4 regions of the Streptomyces sp. NPDC046805 genome follow, and region 4 is predicted to be linked to each of the others. Evidence: riboswitches for the same ligand, from Rfam matches in the RefSeq annotation. Region 4 holds a riboswitch; each other region holds the start of a gene.

Region 1 (5,293 bases), on a different contig from region 4:
GACATCTGTCTCCCAGTCGGTGGAGCGCGGGTGCATCTCCGGGAAGGCGGCGACGCCCACGCAGAAGTCGCCCGACTCCTTGATGAGTTGGACGAGTTCGCCGGCATAGGTCAGGCCCTGGGGGTGCGGCACCCACTCGCCCATCGGGTCGCCGGGCGGATCGCCGCGCACGGCGAGCATGTTGCGGATCCCGGCGTCGGCGTACTGGCCGATGATGTTGCGCAGTTCGGCCACGGAGTGGTTGACCGCGGTGAGGTGGGCGACCGGCGTCAGCGTCGTGTCGACGACGATCTGCTGGGTCTCCTTGACCGTGGTCGCGCGCGTGGAACCGCCGGCGCCGTACGTCACCGAGACGAAGTCGGGAGCCACCGCCTCGACCCTGCGCAGGGCGGCCCACAGGTTCTTCTCGCCCTTGGGGGTCTTCGGTGCGTAGAACTCGAACGAATACGTCGTCTTGCCGGAGCCGAGGATGTCGCGCACGGTGCGTGCGCGGTCGGTCCTGGTGGATGCGGTTCCGAGGGCCATACCCGCAGGTTAGTCAGGGGGCGGCGGTCCCCCAACCGGACGCGGCAAAATTGCATGATTTGTCCGCCTGCTGTCCACCTTTTGGACAACGGGGCGCCACACCTCGGGAAAGCGCGTCCTTTCGTGGCCGTATGGGCCCCGTGGGCCTACATGGCCCTACGCCTGACGCAGTCGCTTCGCCAACCGGGCCGCGGCGGCTCCCGGATCGTCCGCCTCGGTGAGCGCGCGGACGACGACCACCCGGCGGGCGCCCGCGTCGAGCACCTGGTCGAGGGTGCCGAGGTCGATGCCGCCGATCGCGAACCAGGGGCGGTCGGTCCCCAGGGAGGCCGTGTGGCGGACCAGATCGAGGCCGGGGGCGTGGCGGCCGGGCTTGGTGGGGGTGGGCCAGCAGGGACCGGTGCAGAAGTAGTCCACGCCGTCCTGGACGGCGGCCGCGGTGGCCTCGGACTCGGCGTGCGTGGAGCGGCCTATGAGGACGTCGGGGCCGAGGATGGCGCGGGCCGCGGGGACCGGCAGGTCGCCCTGCCCGAGATGCAGTACGTCGGCGGAGGCCGCGTGGGCGACGTCCGCGCGGTCGTTGACCGCGAGCAGCTTGCCGTGGCGGGCGCAGGCGTCGGCGAAGACCTCCAGGTGCTCCAGCTCCTCGCCCGCCTCCATGCCCTTGTCGCGCAGCTGCACGATGTCGACACCGCCGGCCAGCACCGCGTCCAGGAACTCGGCCAGGTCGCCCTGGCGCCTCCGGGCGTCCGTGCAGAGGTAGAGACGGGCGTCGGCGAGCCGGGCACGGGCGGTGGCGGCGGTGTCGGACATGGCGGTGCATCCCCCGGGGTGTCAGTGATCGGTGGCCTGCGGGCCACGGTGTGCGTGGTCGGCGGTTGCCGGGGACGCCACGGTGAGCGTGGCGGCCCGGCACCGCAGACGTACGGGCCGCGGCCGCGCCGCCCCGCGAGGGACACGCGAGGCCACGGCCCGTACGCCGGATGGTGTTCGGGTCAGACGGCGAGCGCCTGGGCGCGGCGCTTCACCTCGGTGCCGCGGTTCTCACTCAGCGCCTGGGCGGGCGTCCCGGGCAGGGACGGGTCGGGGGTGAAGAGCCACTCCAGCATCTCTTCGTCGCTGAAGCCGTCGTCCCGCAGCAGCGTCAGGGTCCCGGAGAGGCCCTTGACCACCTTGTCCCCGTCGATGAAGGCGGCGGGGACGTGCAGCGCGCGGTTCTCGCCACGGCGTACGGCGATGAGCTGGCCCTCCTTGACCAGCTGCCGCACCCGTGTCACCTCGACACCGAGCATCTCGGCGATCTCGGGGAGGTTGAGCCAGGCGGGGACGAGAGCATCGGTCTTTGCGTCAATCTCGGTCACGGAAACAGCGTGCCATCCCGGACTGACAGTCGGAAGTCGGGCCGGTCCAACCTGGGACTTTTCGGCTCAAACAACTGCTTCCTTCAGCGGGCGCGCGGGGTCGGCCAGCACCCCCGGGTCCACCCGTGCGCCGCTCTCGATCAGCCGTCGCCCCTGGGCCAGGTCCCGCGGCCTGCCCACCGCCAGCAGCGCGACCAGCCGGTCCTCGCGCAGCCAGCAGACGGTCCAGGCCGCGGCGGCGGGCTCGCCGCGCCACAGCAGCGTGTCGGCCGACGCGTGGTGTCCCGCGTACTGGACGAAGCGTCCGAACTGCTCGGACCAGAAGTACGGCACCGGGTCGTAGACCACGTCCGCCTCGCCGAGGATGGTCGCCGCGACCGCGCGCGGGCCCTGGAGGGCGTTGTCCCAGTGGTGCACGAGCAGCCGCTCGCCGTAGCGCCCCGAGGGGAACGAGGCGCAGTCGCCGACCGCGTACACGTCCGGGGCGGAGGTGCGCAGGTGCGCGTCGGCCACGATCTCGCCGTGCGCGCCGAGCTCGATGCCGCAGCCGGCGAGCCAGCCCGTGGCGGGGCGCGCGCCGACACCGACCACGACGGCGTCCGCGGGCAGCCGCGCACCGTCGTCGAGGACGACCGCGCCCGGCTCGACGCGCTCCACGCGCGCGTGGGTGCGCAGGGCGGCGCCACTGTCGGCGTACCAGGCGGTCATCGGCGCGGTCACCTCGGCGGGAAGCGCCTCCGCGAGCGGGCGGTCGGCGGCCTCGACGACCGTCACCGAGCAGCCCGCCTCGCGCGCGGCCGTCGCGAACTCGGCGCCGATCCAGCCCGCGCCGACGACCACGATGGCGTGCTGCCGGGCGAGCACGGGCCGCAGCCGTTCGGCGTCGTCGAGGGTGCGCAGCAGATGCACACCGGGGACGCCCTCCGCACCGGGAAGGCGGACGGGCTCGGCGCCGGTCGCGAGGACGAGGACGTCGTACGGGACCGGGCCCGCCTCGGTGTCCAGTTCGTGGTCGTCGGGGCGCACGCCCAACGCCTCGCGTCCCAGCAGGAGTTCGATGCCGAGCGTCTCGAAGTCGATGTCGAGGGCCGAGCCCTCGGCCTTGCCGAGCAGGATCGCCTTGGACAGCGGCGGCCGGTCGTACGGCTGGTGCGGCTCCGCGCCGATCAGTGTCAAGGGGCCGCTGAAGCCCTGTTCCCGCAGGGCGACCGCGGTCTGCACCCCGGCCATCCCGGCGCCGACGACGACCACGCGCCGCCCCGGTGACATGCCCTGTCGCTCCGTCTGCTCGCTCACCCGATCACCATAGACAATCGCAATACCGTCGGTCAGGGGGTGTGCTGGGCGGGCGGGGTCCCGGCGGGCCGAGGCTCTCTCGCGGGCTTACGGGCGCGGCACGCCGCGGGCTAGGGTGACCACCAGTACAAGCACTCGCGGGAGCCCGGACGCACCGGGCTGAGAGGGAGGCTGGCGGCCTCCGACCGTACGAACCTGATCCGGGTCATGCCGGCGAAGGGAGGGGCTGGACGCCCATGCCGTCTCGTACCTCGGACGTCCTCGTCGTCGGGGGCGGAATCATCGGCCTGGTCACGGCCTGGCGGGCCGCGCAGCGCGGGTTCGCCACGGCCGTGGTGGACCCCGAGCCCGGTGGCGGGGCCGCGCAGGTCGCGGCCGGGATGCTGGCCGCGGTCACGGAACTCCACCACGGCGAGCAGACCTTGCTCGGCCTGAACCTGGAGTCGGCCCGCCGCTACCCGGACTTCGCGGCCGAGCTGACCGAGCTGACCGGCCACGACCTCGGCTACCGCCGCTGCGGCACGCTCGCGGTCGCGCTGGACGCCGACGACCGCGCCCACCTGCGCGAACTGCACGCGCTGCAGCAGCGGTCGGGGCTGGACTCCACGTGGCTGTCCGGCCGGGACTGCCGGCGCCTGGAGCCGATGCTCGCGCCGGGCGTGCGCGGCGGGCTGCGGGTCGACGGCGACCACCAGATCGACCCGCGGCGGCTGGCGGCCGCGCTGGTGGCCGCGTGCGAGCGGGCCGGGGTGGTGTTCCACCGCGCGTGGGCCGAGCGTCTCGACGTCGTGGGAGGCCGGGCGGCCGGCGTCACCACGGCGGACGGCACCGGGCTGGGCGCGGGCCGGGTGGTGCTGGCGGCCGGGAGCCTGAGCGGTCGGCTCACGGGCGTGCCGGAGGACGTACGACCGCCCGTGCGGCCGGTGAAGGGGCAGGTGCTGCGGCTGTCCGTGCCGCGGCGGTACGCGCCGTTCCTGAGCCGCACCGTGCGGGCCGTGGTGCGCGGCAGCCAGGTCTACCTGGTGCCGCGGGAGAACGGCGAGCTCGTCGTCGGCGCGACGAGCGAGGAGCTCGGCTGGGACACGACGGTGACCGCGGGGGGCGTGTACGAGCTGCTGCGGGACGCCCATGAGCTGGTGCCGGGGATCACCGAGCTGCCCCTGGCCGAGACCCGCGCGGGCCTGCGCCCCGGCTCCCCCGACAACGCGCCGCTGCTCGGCCCGACCGCCCTCGACGGGCTGCTGCTGGCCACCGGGCACTTCCGCAACGGCGTGCTGCTCACGCCGGTCACCGGGGACGTCATGGCGCACGCCCTGGCCACGGGCGACCTCCCGGAGGAGGCGCGCCCGTTCACGCCGCTGCGCTTCGGCGCCGTACCGACCGCACCCACCGCACTCACCGCACCCACCGCACTCTCGGAGCAGCCCGCATGAACATCTCCGTCAACGGCCGGCGCCGGGAGGTCGAGTCCGGCACGGCGCTCGACGCCCTGGTGCAGACCCTCACCACGGCCCCCTCGGGAGTGGCCGCCGCACTCAACGAAACCGTGGTCCCGCGCGCGCAGTGGCCGTCCACTCCCCTCGCCGAGGGAGACCGCGTCGAAGTCCTCACCGCCGTCCAAGGAGGCTGACCCATGGCCGACGACCCCTTCGTCCTCGGCGGTACGTCCTTCACGTCCCGCCTGATCATGGGGACCGGAGGTGCGCCCAGCCTCGATGTGCTGGAGCGGGCGCTGGTCGCCTCCGGCACCGAGCTGACGACCGTGGCGATGCGCCGGGTCGATCCCGGGGTGCACGGGTCCGTGCTGTCGGTGCTCCAGCGGCTCGGCATCCGCGTGCTGCCGAACACGGCGGGGTGCTTCACGGCGGGCGAGGCCGTGCTGACGGCCCGGCTGGCCCGGGAGGCGCTGGGGACCGACCTGGTCAAACTGGAGGTCATCGCCGACGAGCGGACCCTGCTGCCCGACCCGATCGAGCTGCTGGACGCGGCGGAGACGCTGGTCGACGACGGGTTCACGGTCCTGCCGTACACGAACGACGACCCCGTGCTGGCGCGGAAACTTCAGGACGTGGGCTGCGCGGCCGTCATGCCGCTCGGGTCACCGATCGGCT
Region 2 (5,293 bases), on a different contig from region 4:
GGCGATCAGCAGCGCCCGCCGCACCATCGGCAGGTCGACCTCCCGCCACACCCGCCACGGCGACGCCCCGAGCACGGCCGCCGCCTCCCGCAGCCGCCCGTCGACCGCCCGCAGCACGGGCAGCATGGTCCGTACGACGAAGGGCACGCCGACCAGCGCCTGCGCGAGCGGGACCAGGATCCAGGACTGGCGCAGGTCCAGCGGCGGCTTGTCCAGCGCGACGAGGAAGCCGAAGCCGACGGTCACGGCGGAGACGCCGAGGGGCAGCATCAGCAGCGCGTCGAAGCCCCGCACGATCCGGCCGGCGTCGCCACGGGCCAGCGCTGCGGCGGCGAGAGCGCCGATGACCACGGCGACGGCGGTGGCGGCGACGGCGTACTCGAGCGAGTTCCCGATCGCCCAGATCGGCGCCACCAGGAACGTACCGCCGTCCGTGCGGGTCAGGGCGCGGTAGTACCCGAAGTCCGGTGCCTCCAGGGATCGCCCGACCAGCACGGCGAGCGGCAGCAGCAGGAGTACGGCGACGGTGGCGAGCACGCCCGCCAGCACCGCCCGCTGCCCGGCCCCGCGCGGCCGGCGCGCCGTCACCGAGGCGTCCACCAGCCGCAGCGTGCTCTCCCGCCGCCGTACCGTCCAGGCGTGCACGGCGAGGACGGCGCCCACCGCGACGAACTGGACGAGCGTGAGGACCGCGGCCGTGGAGAGGTCGAAGAGCTCGGACGTCTGCCGGTAGATCTCCACTTCGAGGGTCGAGAAGGCGGGGCCGCCGAGGATCTGCACCACGCCGAAGGAGGTGAAGGTGAACAGGAACACCATCAGTGCGGCGGCGGCCACGGCCGGAGCCAGCGCCGGCAACGTGACCGTGCGCCAGGCCCGCAGCGGCGAGGCGCCCAGCATCCGCGCGGCCTCCTCCTGGCGCGGGTCGAGCTGGGCCCACAGCCCGCCCACCGTCCGTACGACGACCGCGTAGTTGAAGAAGACGTGCGCCAGGAGGATCGCCCACACAGTGGTGTCCAGCCGTACGCCCCACAGGTCGTCGAGGAGCCCGCCACGTCCGACGAGCGCCAGGAACGCCGTACCGACGACGACCGTGGGCAGCACGAACGGAACGGTGACGACAGCCCGCAGGACCTGCTTGCCCGGGAAGTCGAGCCGGGCGAAGACATAGGCGCCGGGCAGCGCGACCAGGAGAGTCAGCGCGGTGGAGACAAGCGCCTGCCAGGTGGTGAACCACAGGACGTGCCGGATGCCGGACTGCGAGATGACATCGACGACACGGCCCAACCGCCAGACACCGTCGGCCTTCAGGCCCCGGGCGACGATCGCGACGACGGGCCAGGCGAAGAAGACGGCGAAGAACGCGACGGGCCCGGCCATCAGCCCGAGCCGCGCCGCGCCCCCGCGCTTGGTCGCCGCTACTTCAGTACGAGCGACGTCCACGACTTGACCCACTGGTCGCGGTTGGCGGCGATGTGGCCGGGGGCCATGGTCTCGGGGTCCTTGGCCTGGGGGCCGTACTTGACGAACTCGGCCGGCGCCTGGGCGCCCTTGACCACGGGGTAGACGAACATGTTGAGCGGCATGTCGTTCTGGAACTCGCGACTCAGCAGGAAGTCGATGAGCGCCTTGCCGCCCTTGGTGTTGCGGGCGTTGCTCAGCAGTCCGGCGTACTCGGTCTGCCGGAAGCAGGTGCCGGTCGCCACGCCGGTCGGGGCGGTGGTGGGCTTCGGGTCGCCGTAGATGACCTCGGCGGGCGGCGAGGAGGCGTACGAGACGACGAGCGGCCGGTCGCCGTGCGCCTTCATGCCGCCGGCGGAGCCGGAGAACTCCTGGTCGTACGCCTGCTCCCAGCCGTCGACGACCTTGACGCCGTTGGCCTCGAGCTTCTTCCAGTACCCCTCCCAGCCCTTGTCGCCGTAACGCGCGGCGCTGCCGAGCAGGAAGCCGAGGCCCGGCGAGGAGGTGGCGGCGTTCTCGGTGACGAGGAGGTTCTTGTACGCGGGCTTGGCCAGGTCGGCGAAGGTCTTCGGCGGGGTCAGCCTGTGCTTGCTGAAGTACGCCTTGTCGTAGTTGACACAGATGTCGCCGGTGTCGATGGGCGTGACCCGGTGCTTGCCCTGGTCGACCCGGTACTGCGGCTGGATCAGCTCAGCACCCTTGGCCTGGTACGGCTGGAACAGCCCGTTGTCGAGAGCGCGGGACAGCAGGGTGTTGTCGACGCCGAAGAAGACGTCGCCCTGCGGGTTGTCCTTGGTGAGGATCGCCTTGTTGACGGCCTGCCCGGCGTCGCCGTCCTTGAGGACCCTGACCTGGTAGCCGGACTGCTTCTCGAAGTCCTTGAGGACGCTCTTCGAGACGGCCCACGAGTCGTGGCTGACGAGGGTGACGGTCTTGGAGTCCGCGCCCCCCTTGCTGTCGTTGCCCGTGGGTCCGCACGCGGACAGCGTGACGAGGCCGAGGCCGACCGCGGCGGCCACTGCGGTCCTGGTGTGCTTGATCTGCACTGGATTCCTCCTGGGGTGACCAGGAAGAGACGCGGCCCTGTCCGGGCCCCGCGAGGAGGCCCGGACAGGGCGCAACAGCTTGAGTGATGTCCGAACTCCCTACCCAGAATGACCTGGGCGAGGTTCAGAGGGTCTGCGGCCCGGTTGCCGCACTCTCAGCGCTGTGGCGCTCCCCTGTCGGAATATGACGATGTATGAAGTTGTACGGCGTAGTGCAGGCCCCAGAATACCGCCAGGCCCCCGCCGGTCTACCGTTCGGTCGCCGCCAGCTGACCGCAGGCCCCGTCGATCTCCTGACCGCGGGTGTCCCGGATGGTGACGGGCACCCCGTGGGCCGCGATGGCCTCGACGAAGGCCTTCTCGTCCTCGGGCCGGGACGCGGTCCACTTGGAGCCGGGGGTCGGGTTGAGCGGGATGAGGTTGACGTGCACGGGCTTGCCCTTGAGCAGCCGGCCGAGCCGGTCGCCGCGCCACGCCTGGTCGTTGATGTCCCGGATGAGCGCGTACTCGATGGACAGCCGGCGCCCGGACTTGGCCGCGTACTCGAGCCCGGCGTCCAGCACCTCGCGCACCTTCCACCGCGTGTTCACGGGGACGAGGGTGTCGCGCAGCTCGTCGTCGGGCGCGTGCAGCGAGACGGCGAGGCGGCACTTGAAGCCCTCGTCGGCGAAACGGTGGATCGCCGGGACGAGCCCGACGGTCGACACGGTGATCCCGCGCTGCGAGAGGCCGAGCCCGTCGGGCTCGGGGTCGGTGAGGGCGCGGATGGCACCCACGACGCGCTTGTAGTTGGCGAGCGGCTCGCCCATGCCCATGAAGACGATGTTGGACAGCCGGGCGGGACCACCGGGAACCTCACCGTCCCGCAGCGCCCGCATCCCGTCCACGATCTGGTGCACGATCTCGGCCGTGGACAGATTCCGGTCGAGCCCCGCCTGCCCGGTCGCGCAGAACGGGCAGTTCATGCCGCAGCCCGCCTGCGAGCTGATGCACATGGTCACCCGGTCCGGGTAGCGCATCAGCACCGACTCGACGAGCGTCCCGTCGAACAGCCGCCACAGCGTCTTGCGCGTGCTGCCCTGGTCGGTCGCCAGGTGCCGTACGACCGTCATCAGCTCAGGCAGCAGTGCCTCCTGCAGCTTGCCGCGCGACCCGGCTGGGATGTCGGTCCACTCCGCCGGGTCGTGCGCGTACCGCGCGAAGTAGTGCTGCGAAAGCTGCTTCGCACGAAACGGCTTCTCGCCGATCGCGGCAACGGCTTCCTTGCGCTCGGCGGGCGAGAGATCGGCGAGATGCCGCGGCGGCAGCTTGGCTCCGCGCGGGGCGACGAAAGTGAGTTCTCCGGGCTTAGGCATGGCCTCACCAGTGTCGCAGATCCAATTGGGTGACCTGCGGCTGTCAGTCTCCACGACTGTCATCAGTAGTCGTCGCCGGCCCAGGGACGGCCCGAGAGCGCGCGCTCGAGTGGGTGGGATGATCTCCCCGAAGGGGTGGGCATGGACATGTTTGAGCTGATGGAGTGGCTGGCCGAGCGCGAAGTCACGCGGCTGTCGTTCAGCATATTGGGCAGCGCTCATCCCTGAGCCCGTTCGATTTCACGGGGGTCGGGGCAGCCAGGATCCCACGGAGGGGACCGCATGGCGAGAAAGCCATGGCTCGTCGCCGGTGCCGGAGGCTAACTTCGGACGATGCGGATCTTGCATCTCTCGGACACCCATCTGGACCGGTCCGGCGGCCCCGACGAGGACGGCGGCGATGGCACTGCGGCCCTCCGTCGCTTGCTGGGCGAACTAGGTCATCTGGACGACCTCGACGCGGTGGTGGTCACCGGCGACGTCGCGGACGACGGCTCTCACGAGGCGTACACGCGGGCACGTGAACTCCTGTCCGGCTACGCCGACCGACGAGGGGCGCACGTCTTCTACACCACCGGTAACCACGACGACCGCACCGCCTTCGCCGACGTGCTCGGCAGCGGCCATGTTCAGCCCGAGGCGGTGTACGAGGGAGCCACGGGTGAGCGGGCAGGGGCGACCACCCTCGGCGGATGGCGGATGATCACGCTGGACACGCTCGTTCCGGGCAAGGGCTACGGTCGACTCGACGGCGGCCAACTCGACTGGCTCCGCCAACTACTTGTCACCCCGGCACCAGTGGGCACCGTCCTGGCCTTCCACCACCCGCCCGTTGCCCTGGACGACGACGTTCAGCAAGCGCTCGGCCTGCAGAACAGCGCAGAGCTAGGCGAAACGATCCGCGGGACTGACGTCCAGCTCATCCTGTGCGGGCACTATCACCTGCAGATACTGGCACGCCTGGAACAAGCGACAGTCTGGGTCACCCCCGGCGTCGTCAGCCGTATCGACCTCACCGCTCGCCCCGGCACCGTGCGGGCGGTCCACGGCCCATCGGCCTCCCTCATCCACCTGGGAGCGCCCCACGGGCCACTCATCCATACGCTCCACGCACGAGACCCTCGCATGGGCGAGACGGTCTACGAGGCCGACGAGGAAAGGGTGCGCGAAGCCATCGAAAGGCTCGGCCCCTCTCCTACGGTCCTGAACTGAGCCTGTTCCTCCACCGGACGGGACTCGCCGACGGGTCGGCACAGTCCCCCCGACTCTCCCGGCTACGCTCGCGCGGGAGCGCCCCGCGGCGCGTGGCTGCGGGGCGCCTTGTGGGGTTCAGTCGACCGTCTCCCCGTCGTGCGTACCGCCCTTGCAGGGGTTGCCCGGCTCATTGATCGCGGGCATTCCGCCGCCCTGCCTGCACTCGGAAGGGGTGACGGA
Region 3 (5,293 bases), on a different contig from region 4:
CGCACGGGCCGCCCCCTCGTGCTTCGGGAGTACCCCTTGGCCACGGTTGACTCCGGCCCCGTTGAATCGCACGCACCCCTCGTCCAGCAGCGGTCCGCCACCCCACCCGTCCAGCGGCCGCGCTCCACGGTGGTACCGCAGCAGCCGTCGGCCACCCTCATCGGATCCGTGCAGCGTGCGATGCGCCTGCTGGAATCGGTCGCCGGGCACCCGCACGGAGCCCCGGCCAAACAACTGGCCCGCGAGACACGCCTCGCGCTCCCCACGGCGTACCACCTCCTGCGCACCCTGGCGCACGAGGGCTATCTACGACGGGACAAGGGGCTGTTCTTCCTCGGTGAGGCGGCTGAGCGGCTGGGGAGCAGCGGAGCCCAGCAGAAACGTCGCAGCACGGTGGTGGAAACGCTCGCGCACTGGCGCGATTCCATCGGCGTGCCGGTGTACTACGCGGTGTACCGCGACGGCGAGATCGAGGTCATGTGCGTGTCCGACACCCCGGGCAATCCGGCGGTCGAGGAGTGGGCCGACTTCCGTGAGACCGGGCACGCGCACGCGATCGGCCAGTGTCTGCTGTCCCAGCTGGACGAGCAGACCCGCCGGGACCACCTCGACCGCTACCCCGTGCAGTCCATCACCCCGTACACCGTGCGCGACAGCCACAGTCTGCTGCGGCGGCTGGAGCGGATGCGGCGGATGGAACCGGTGACGGAGCGCCAGGAGTACGCGCTGGGGACGGTCTGCGCGGCGATCCCGATCACGGTCGGCACCACGGCGGCCACGATGGCCATTTCGCTGCCCACCCACCAGGCCGACCGGCTGATGCCCGCGGCTCAGCAGCTGCAGAGCGAGATCGGGCGACTGATCGGGTCACTCGCGCTCTCTATCAGTATCTGAAAACTCACTCCTTGTGATCTGGTGTGCACGTTCAGCAAGATGCCACCAGTGTCAGAGGGGTCATTCCCGGCCAGTCGGTGTCATATGACGGGGTAGGCGATGCGCGAGTCCGTACAGGCAGAGGTCATGATGAGCTTTCTCGTGTCAGAGGAGCTCTCCTTCCGCATCCCGGTGGAGCTGCGGTACCAGACCTGTGATCCCTATGCCGTACGACTGACCTTCCATCTACCCGGGGACGCGCCCGTGACCTGGGCTTTCGGGCGCGAGCTGCTGATCGACGGGGTGGGCCGGCCGTGCGGGGACGGCGATGTGCACATCGCGCCCACGAATCCCGAGGTGCTGGGCGAGGTGCTGATCCGGCTTCAAGTGGGCGGTGATCAGGCGGTGTTCCGGTCTTCCGCGCCACCGCTGGTGGCCTTCCTCGACCGTACGGACAAGCTGGTGCCGCTGGGGCAGGAGGGAACGCTGGCGGACTTCGACGCTCACCTCGAGGAAGCCCTGGACCGCATCCTGGCCGAGGAACAGAGCGCGGGCTGAAGCGTTACGGCACCCGAGGCGTGGCGCTCGGCTGCGTTGACCATCTTTGCAGAAACGCTTCTGCTCGCCCGGTTCGGCGGCCCCGCCCCGGCTGGAGCGTCAGCGCTTGCGGCGCCGGCCCCGCCCGCCGTGTGCCGCCGCCAGCGGGGCTGCCGGAGGCGCCGCCGTCTGCTGCCCCGGCCGGTCGGCCGACACCACCAGGGCCGCGAGGGCGGTGGTGACCGGTACCGAGGCGACCAGGCCGATCGAGCCGACCAGCGTGCGCACGATCTCCTCGGCCACCAACTCGCTGTTGGCGACCGTCCCCACGCTGCTCTGCGCGATGGAGAAGAGCAGCAGCAGCGGCAGTGCGGCACCGGCGTAGGCGAGGACGAGCGTGTTGACGACCGAGGCGATGTGGTCGCGGCCGATGCGGATGCCGGCCCGGTACAGCCCGCGCCAGCCCATCGTCGGGTTGGCCTCGTGCAGCTCCCAGACGGCGGACGTCTGCGTCACCGTCACGTCGTCCAGGACACCCAGCGAACCGATGATGACGCCGGCCAGCAGCAGGCCGCTCATGTCTATCGACGGGTACAGGCCGTGGATCAGGCCGGTGCTGTCGTCCGTGTTGCCGGTGAGCGCGGCCCAGCCGATGAACTCCGAGCCGAGGGCGCCGATCAGCGACAGGGAGACGAGCGTGCCCAGCACTGCCACCGACGTACGTGCCGACAGGCCGTGGCACATGTAGAGGGCGATCAGCATGATGGCGCTCGACCCGACGACCGCCACGACCAACGGGTTCGAGCCCTGGAGGATCGCGGGGAGGATGAACAGGGTCAGCACCAGGAAGCTGACGGCCAGCGCGACCAGCGCCATGACACCGCGCATCCGGCCCACCACCACGACGGCGAGCGCGAAGATCCCGGCGAGCAGCGCCATCGGGAACTGCCGGTTCACATCGGTGACCGAGTACTGCAGGTCCTTCGGCGCCGAAGGCTCGTACGCGACCACGACCTTCTCGTCCTGGTGCAACTGCCGTGTCTGATCAGGCTGCACGAGCTCCGTGAACGTACGGCCCTTGTCGTTGCCGGTGTCGACGCGGACCGTGGCCTTCTTGCAGCTGCCCTTCGCCTGCTGCGGTGCGGAGGTGCCCTCGGCGGTAGAGGGGTCGCCGGCCGGGGCGCCTCCCGAGGCGTTCACCGATCCGCAACTCACCTCCACGACCTTGGTGACCGTCGCCTGCTGCGTCTGCCGGTCGAAGCCGACGCCGGTGCGCTTGTGCGGGGGTGCTCCACCGGGCCAGAGCACCACGAGACCCACCACGACCGCCGCCGTGAACGGGATCAGGACGGCCGCGATCACCTTGCGCAGATGCTTGGAGACGGGCGCGGCGGGGCCATGGCTGTGACTGTGCGAGTGGCCGTGCCCGTGGCCGCCATCGACGCCATGGCCGTGCTCCTGGCCGTGTCCGCCGCTGAAATCCGGTCCCTGATGGCCGTGTTCACCACCGTGCCGGCGGACCTGTCCACCACCATGTGCGCCGCCGCGGCGGGCGTCGTGTCCGCGCGGCGGCTCGGGCGGCGGGTACGGAGGCTGCTGCGTCGTGGTCACCGACCGATCATCGCAAGAACGACAGGGGCCCACTGGTCACCGCGCCCGAATTGACGCTAGCGTGGAGTCACCTTTGCACACGCGGGAGCTCGGAGCACCGGGCTGAGAGGGCGCTGACCTCCGTATTCGCGATGTTTCACGTGGAACGAACGGCGTTCCACACGGAACCAGCGACGAACGGAAACCGCTGCGTCGACCGCTGAACCTGTTACCGGGTAATGCCGGCGTAGGGAGTAGGTCTCATGACCAACAAGGACGCACGCACGCCTGCCTCCGCTCAGGGTGAACAGCCACAGGAGGCCGGGAAGTCCATCGGCTGGCACAAGGGGTACGTCGAGGGCTCACGGCCCGACGTGCGCGTGCCGGTCCGTCAGGTGCACCTCACCAACGGGCAGTCGGTCACGCTGTACGACACCTCCGGCCCGTACACCGATCCACTCGTCGACACCGATGTCCGCAGGGGCCTGTCGCCGCTGCGGGAGAACTGGATCGTTGCCCGCGGCGACACCGAGGAGTACGCGGGCCGCCCCGTCCGGCCCGAGGACGACGGCATCAAGCACACCTCGCCGCGTGGCGGACTGCGCAACCTCGACGCGGTCTTCCCCGGGGGGCCGCGCCAGCCGCGCCGCAGCCGCGACGGCAGCGCGGTCACGCAGCTCGCGTACGCCCGCCGGGGCGAGATCACGCCCGAGATGGAGTACGTGGCCGTCCGGGAGAACGTCTCCCCGGAGGTCGTTCGCGAGGAGATCGCGGCGGGACGGGCCGTGCTGCCCGCCAACGTCAATCACCCCGAGATCGAGCCGATGATCATCGGTAAGCGATTCCTGGTGAAGGTCAACGCCAACATCGGCAACTCGGCGGTGACGTCCTCCATCGAGGAGGAGGTCGAGAAGATGACCTGGGCGACCCGCTGGGGCGCCGACACGGTCATGGACCTGTCCACCGGCCGCAACATCCACACCACCCGCGAGTGGGTGCTGCGCAACTCCCCCGTCCCCATCGGCACGGTGCCGCTCTATCAGGCCCTGGAGAAGGTCGACGGCAGGGCCGAGGAACTGACCTGGGAGATCTACAAGGACACGGTCGTCGAGCAGGCCGAGCAGGGCGTGGACTACATGACGGTCCACGCGGGCGTACGCCTGCCGTACGTGCCGCTCACCGCGAACCGCAAGACCGGCATCGTCTCGCGCGGCGGCTCGATCATGGCGGCGTGGTGCCTCGCCCACCACAAGGAGTCGTTCCTGTACGAGAACTTCGAGGAGCTCTGCGAGATCCTCGCCGCCTACGACGTCACCTACTCGCTGGGCGACGGTCTGCGGCCGGGGTCGATCGCGGACGCCAACGACGAGGCGCAGTTCGCGGAGTTGCGCACACTCGGGGAACTCAACGCGATCGCCAAGCGTTTTCACGTACAGACCATGATCGAGGGCCCGGGACACGTCCCGATGCACAAGATCAAGGAGAACATCGACCTGCAACAGGAGATCTGCGATGAGGCTCCGTTCTATACCCTCGGCCCGCTGACGACGGACGTCGCGCCGGCGTACGACCACATCACCTCCGGCATCGGTGCCGCGATGATCGCCTGGTGGGGCACGGCCATGCTCTGCTACGTCACGCCCAAGGAGCACTTGGGCCTGCCCAACCGTGACGACGTCAAGACCGGCGTCATCACCTACAAGATCGCCGCCCACGCAGCCGACCTCGCGAAGGGGCACCCAGGTGCGCAGGAGTGGGACGACGCGCTGTCCGACGCGCGGTTCGAGTTCCGGTGGGAGGACCAGTTCAACCTCGCCCTGGACCCGGACACGGCACGGGAGTTCCACGACGAGACCCTGCCGGCCGAGCCCGCCAAGACGGCTCACTTCTGCTCCATGTGCGGACCGAAGTTCTGCAGCATGAAGATCAGCCACAGCATCACGGAGCGGTTCGGCGGTGCGGCGGCTGACGCGGCGTCTTCCGAGGAGGTCGCCGAGGGGATGCTGCGGAAGTCGAAGGAGTTCGCGGCCGGCGGGAACCGGGTGTATCTCCCGATCGCTGACTGAGGCACCTCCACGGGCGGTCCACGCTCCCCACTGGCCCCACGCCACGACCGGGGCGCGGACCGCACCGCACCTGTGGACCCGTGCCGGTTGTTAGTGTCCGGGCATGGCGCGTCTGAAGATCGAGGTGTCCGTCCCGGAGAGTCATGCGGAGAGAGTGATCGACGCTCTCCACGCGGCCGGCGCAGGCCGGGTGGGTGAGTACGCCCGGTGTGCCAGTGTCTGGCGCG
Region 4 (5,293 bases):
GCGGCCGTGGACCAGCACTTGGGGGTCAGTGTCGACGTACACGACCCGAGACTCCGGAGCGTGCCGTTGCGCGACCTGGTGAACGTTGTCGGCGGTCGGCAGACCGCTGCCCAGGTCGATGAACTGCCGCACGTCGGTGGTCGTCGCGATCTCCCCAACCGCCCGGATCATGGCTGCGCGGTTGGCGAAGGCGATGGCTACCGAACCGGGGAGATCGCGTTTGAACACGTCGCCGATCGCCCGGTCCACGGCGTAGTTGTCCTTGCCGCCGAGGATGTAGTCGTAGACGCGGGCGATACTGGGCTTGGTGGGGTCGATAGAGGAGCCTTCATCCGTCATGGCGGTCATCCTCCCCTGCAACGACCCCCGTTGACCCTCATTTCGGAATCCTCACGTCAATCGTCAGCGCCGGTCACCGCCCCGCCGGCGACGCAGTCCTCTCCCGCCGTGGCCGAAATCCAGGATCAAACGCACGTACCGGGGTGAAACTTCGGGAGATATCAGCCAGTTGGGTCCGCGGCTGCGTCGCCGTTCCGGCTCTGTCGATCGGCGCCGGATTCATCGCCTCGGCGCAGGTGAAAACGCAGGCGCAGTGGCGCGTACACGGCTACCGAGACCGCGAACGCCGCGTAGTAGGCCAGGTCGCCGCCGTGGAGGGCGGTGGCGACCGGGCCGACGTACAGCGTGGTGTTCATGAACGGCACCGCCGCGGCGAACGCGGCCGCGAAGGCGAGTACGGCCGGCCACCACGGCAGCGGACGGGCCAGTTCGGCCTGCAGGTCCAGGGGGTGTCCTCCGCGTGCCCGGGCGCGGGCGCGGACGAGCCAGTCGACCAAGACTACGCCGACGAAGCCGGGGATCCAATAGCCCACGAACAGCAGCACGTTCTGGAAGCGGGCCGTGGTGTCGGCGGCGTGCATCCACAGGACGAGGGCGAAGCCGAGTACAGCCGCGATGGCGGCGGCGAGCGGCCTGGGCAGGCGCACTCCGGCGGTCTGCAGGGCGAGCGAACCGCTGTAGTCGTTCATCGCGTTGCTGCACACCGAGGAGATCGCGATGGCCAGCAGGCCGAACGCACCGGCTGCCCCGCCGCCCAGCAGACGCTGCACGCCCGCGGCGGTCTGGTCGGTCAGCAGACGTCCGGCCCACAGACCCAGCGTCTCCACCCCCACGTAGGCGGCCGTGATGCCCAGCAGCGTGTACCAGAACATCCGCGGCCGGGAGGCGCGGGCGGGCAGGTAGCGGCTGAAGTCGGAGGCGTACGGCGCCCAGGACAGCGACAGACTCAGCGCGACGGTGCTGGTCAGGATGAACGCCCCGACCTGGTCGGGGCCGTGGACGGTACCGGACGTCGGCAGCGACGCCCCGTGCAGGAGCGCGACGCCGAGTGCGACGAACGCCGCGCCCAGAACGAACGTCATCACGCTCTGGAGCCGGTGGATGACCTCGTAGCCGAAGACGCCGAGCACGCCCTCCAGCACCAGCACCGCGAGCACGCCCAGCCAAAACGGCCAGCCCAGCAACCGGGCGAGCGCGTCCCCGCCGAACAGTCCGATCAGCGCGTCCCAGGCTATCGACGACAGCCACTGAAGAACCCCCGGGAGCGCGACCGCCCGTCCGAACGCAAGCCGCGACAACGGGAGTTGGCCGGTACCGGTGACGTTGCCCCACGTACCCAGGTAAGCGGCCGGCACGGCACCGAGCACAGTGCCCAGCGCCATGGCGGCGAAGGCCGACCAGAAGCCGAGGCCCAGCGCGATGCCGATGGTGCCGGAGAACACCCCGGTCATGGTCAGGTTCGGCGCGAACCAGACGGTGAACAGCCGCGCGGGCCGGCCGTACCGGTTGTCCTCGGGCACCGGACCGATGCCGTGCTGCTCGACGGAGAGGTCGCGCGAGCCCGTGGGCATGCGCCCGTCGAACACGGCGTGGTCGATGGTCATGAACGCTTCCTGGAGATCGGGGACGGGACCGGCGGGACGCGTGTCCGCCGATGCCACAGTGTCATCACATGGCACACGGCATTGTCGTCACCGGGGTGGCGGGTGCCGTCACCGGGGCGCCGCGGCGTCGCCGGGCGCTCCCCGTCGGACGGCCCCGCGTCAGGCTCCCGTCACCAGGGCGTTAGCATGTTCGACGAGACACGGGGTGCCCCCGCCGGGGGCTGAGATCACACCCGTCGAACCTGATCTGGCTCGTACCAGCGAAGGGATGTCGCGCATGACGCGCCCTGCCGACGATCTGACCGCCCACTGCGCCGAGGCTCTCGTACGGCTGCGGGAGTCCACACCCCTGGTGCAGTGCCTCACCAACGGCGTGGTCACCAACTTCACCGCCAACGTGCTGCTCGCCCTCGGCGCGACCCCGGCGATGGTGGACATCCCCCAGGAGGCGGGACCGTTCGCGAAGGCGGCCTCCGGTGTGCTGGTCAACCTCGGCACCCCGCACGCCGAGCAGCGGACGGCCATGGCGGAGGCCGCCGAGGCCGCGGCCGGCTCCGGGACGCCGTGGGTCCTCGACCCGGTGGCCGTCGGATCGCTGCCGGTGCGCACCGCGCTCGCCCGGGACCTGCTCGCGTTCGCCCCGAGCGTGGTGCGCGGCAACGCCTCGGAGATCATCGCGGTGGCCGGGAACGGATCGGGCGGGCGCGGCGTGGACGCGACCGACGGCGTCGAGGCCGCCGCATCCGCCGCAACCGCGCTGGCCCGGTCCACCGGCGGTGTCGTCGCCGTCTCGGGGCCCGTCGACCTGCTCACGGACGGGCGCCGGACCGTGCGGGTCGCCAACGGCGACGTCCTGCTGACGCGGGTGACCGGCGGCGGATGCGCCCTGGGGGCGGTCATGGCGGCCTTCGCCTCGCTGGTGGCAGCGAACGGCGACCGGCTCGCCGCGACCGCCGCCGCCGTCACGGTCTACACCGTCGCCGCGGAAGTGGCCGCGGCACGCGCCGCGGGGCCCGGCAGCTTCGCCGCCGCCTTCCTCGACGCGCTCGCCGACCTGGACGAGGCCCAGCTCACCGAGCGGGCGTCGGTCTCGTGGGCGTGATCCCCGCCGTCCCCGGCCGGCCCGACTACTCCGTCTACCTGGTCACCGACACCGCGCAGTGCGCCGCCCGGGGCCGGGACGTGGTCGCGACGGTCGCCGAGGCGGTGGCCGGCGGCGCCACCGCCGTCCAGGTGCGCGAGAAGGACGCCTCCGCGCGCGCCTTCCTCGACACGGTGCTGCGCATCGCCGCGGTACTTCCGGAACGCGTCGCGCTGTTCGTCAACGACCGGGTTGACGTCTTCCTCGCGGCCCGCGCGGCCGGCGCCCGCGTCACCGGTGTCCATGTCGGCCAGTCCGACCTGCCGCCCGACGCCGTCCGCGCTCTCGTCGGACCCGACGCCGTCCTCGGCCTGAGCGCCGCCACTCCCGCCGAGTTGCGGGCCGCTGCCCAGAGCCCCGCCCGCGTGGACTACGTGGGCATCGGGGCCCTGCACGCGACCCGCACCAAGTCCGACGCCCCGCCGGCCCTCGGCCACGACGGCTTCGCCTCGCTCGTACGCGCCGTACGACTGCCGGCCGTAGCGATCGGCGGCGTCCGCATGGCCGACATGCCGCTGCTGCGGGCGGCCGGTGCGGCAGGCGGAGCGATCGTCTCGGGCGTCTGCGCCGCCCCCGACCCACGGGCTGCCGCGCAAGCCTACGCGCACGCATGGGCCGCGGGAGACGACTAGAGGGACGCGGCCGTGACCTTGCCGAACCGCGTGCCGAGCATCCTGGGATCGCCTCCGGCAAGGTTGCCGGAGGCGGGGAGCAGCCGGGCCCATGTCTCCAGCGCCTCGACGGTCGGCCGCGTCTGTCTCCCCCCCCAGGACGGCTAACGGCTGACGGCGGCATGCGGGCCTTGATGGCCTGCACCTGATGTAGTCGACGCCCCTGCTCGAGTTCGCAGCGCGAAGTTCCCGTCCCGCTCTCCAGGCACCGCCCTCCACCAGAAGATCACGTCGGGGTTCGCGGCGGAGCCGCAGCGCGCCCCGCGACGACGTGGGATTCGCCGCGCGGCGCGGGTTGCGGCTGGCCGGTGGATCAAGGTGCGGTGCCTTTCCCGTGCGGCACGAGCCGCCCCTTCAGCACGCACCGTTCCCAAATCCGGGCGAAACGCTGGTTGAAAAATCTGCTCATCACTCATTGACGGGTGCCGACGCGACTGCAATCGTTCTCTGACATCGGTTTCAGTGACGAAACGGGAGTTCCGCAGTGAGCACCATCCACGATGTCGCTGCCCGCGCCGGGGTCTCCGCGGCCACGGTCTCCCGGCACCTGCGCGGACAGCGCGTTCGGACCGCGGAGGCGATCCAGGAGGCCATCGACGCGCTGGGCTACCGGCCCAGTGTCGCCGCACAGTCGCTGAAGTCCGGGCGTACCCACACGATCGGCGTCGTGGTTCCCGACATCACCAACCCGTACTTCGCCGCCGTCGTGAAGGGCATGGAGTCGGCCTCCCGGGACCGTGGCTACCGCATCCTGCTCGCCAACAGCGACGAGAGCAGCGAGCGTGAGGACGTCGTACTCACCGACATGATCCATCAGGTCGACGGGGTGATCCTGGCGCCGACGACGGAGCAGGACGAGACCCCGCTTCATATCCGCGACGCGGGTGTGCCGTTGGTGTTCGTGGACCGCGACCTGACGGGCGGCGAGCACTTCGACGCCGTACTGGTGAACAACCATGAGGGTGGCCGGCAGGCGGCCTCCCATCTGCTGTCGCTCGGGCACACCCGGATCGCCGCCATCAGCGGCCAACAGGAATCGACACCCGGGCGGCACCGCCGCGAGGGATTCGTGGAGGCACTGGCCGAGGGCGGCGTGGAACTCCCCCCGGAATTCGACCTGATCGGTGACTTCCGGGAGGAGAGCGGCTACCAACTCACGCTGCAGCTGCTGTCCTCGGCCGAGCCGCCCACTGCCCTCTTCACGGCCAACAACCTCATGACCGTAGGTGCGTTGAAGGCGCTGCACGACATGCGCATCGGCGTCCCCGACGATGTCAGCGTCATCGGCTTCGACGACCTCGACACCGGGCCGCTGCTGAATCCGCCCCTCACCGTCATCGACCGTCCCATGGTCGAACAGGGCGTCCTCGCCATGCGCTTGCTGCTCCAACGGCTCGGCCAGGACGACGACCGGGACCGCGGATCCCGTCGGATCACACTCGACACCAAGCTCGTCCAACGCGGCTCCACGGGAGTTCCGCGGCGATAGCCCGGGACCGGCGACCCGGCCGGAATTCGGCCGAGCTCCGGCACACAAC

What was found. A riboswitch is a leader RNA that binds a small molecule or an ion and turns the genes downstream of it on or off. The one in region 4 is predicted to bind thiamine pyrophosphate.
Region 1: another riboswitch for thiamine pyrophosphate. It lies ahead of thiO (glycine oxidase ThiO); the one in region 4 lies ahead of thiM (hydroxyethylthiazole kinase).
Region 2: another riboswitch for thiamine pyrophosphate. It lies ahead of ABZ910_RS07915 (thiamine ABC transporter substrate-binding protein); the one in region 4 lies ahead of thiM (hydroxyethylthiazole kinase).
Region 3: another riboswitch for thiamine pyrophosphate. It lies ahead of thiC (phosphomethylpyrimidine synthase ThiC); the one in region 4 lies ahead of thiM (hydroxyethylthiazole kinase).

The regions. Positions count from the first base shown of each region.
Region 1 covers NZ_JBEYYC010000002.1:300,614-305,906, forward strand. The annotation lists gene metF (methylenetetrahydrofolate reductase [NAD(P)H]) at 1-525, opposite strand, end outside; gene thiE (thiamine phosphate synthase) at 682-1,338, opposite strand; gene ABZ910_RS04135 (Rv2175c family DNA-binding protein) at 1,521-1,886, opposite strand; gene ABZ910_RS04140 (FAD-dependent oxidoreductase) at 1,953-3,182, opposite strand; TPP riboswitch at 3,310-3,421, shown strand; gene thiO (glycine oxidase ThiO) at 3,419-4,615, shown strand; gene thiS (sulfur carrier protein ThiS) at 4,612-4,812, shown strand; gene ABZ910_RS04155 (thiazole synthase) at 4,816-5,293, shown strand, end outside.
Region 2 covers NZ_JBEYYC010000005.1:46,970-52,262, forward strand. The annotation lists gene ABZ910_RS07910 (iron ABC transporter permease) at 1-1,377, opposite strand, end outside; gene ABZ910_RS07915 (thiamine ABC transporter substrate-binding protein) at 1,416-2,504, opposite strand; TPP riboswitch at 2,583-2,690, opposite strand; gene rlmN (23S rRNA (adenine(2503)-C(2))-methyltransferase RlmN) at 2,753-3,859, opposite strand; gene ABZ910_RS07925 (metallophosphoesterase) at 4,193-5,071, shown strand; gene ABZ910_RS07930 (hypothetical protein) at 5,189-5,293, opposite strand, start outside.
Region 3 covers NZ_JBEYYC010000003.1:34,266-39,558, reverse strand. The annotation lists gene ABZ910_RS04670 (IclR family transcriptional regulator C-terminal domain-containing protein) at 37-894, shown strand; gene ABZ910_RS04665 (SsgA family sporulation/cell division regulator) at 994-1,431, shown strand; gene ABZ910_RS04660 (YibE/F family protein) at 1,531-3,021, opposite strand; TPP riboswitch at 3,093-3,271, shown strand; gene thiC (phosphomethylpyrimidine synthase ThiC) at 3,264-5,066, shown strand; gene ABZ910_RS04650 (hypothetical protein) at 5,170-5,293, shown strand, end outside.
Region 4 covers NZ_JBEYYC010000036.1:10,753-16,045, reverse strand. The annotation lists gene ABZ910_RS30705 (SAM-dependent methyltransferase) at 1-348, opposite strand, end outside; gene ABZ910_RS30700 (cytosine permease) at 501-1,943, opposite strand; TPP riboswitch at 2,135-2,229, shown strand; gene thiM (hydroxyethylthiazole kinase) at 2,221-3,045, shown strand; gene thiE (thiamine phosphate synthase) at 3,036-3,716, shown strand; gene ABZ910_RS30685 (LacI family DNA-binding transcriptional regulator) at 4,240-5,244, shown strand.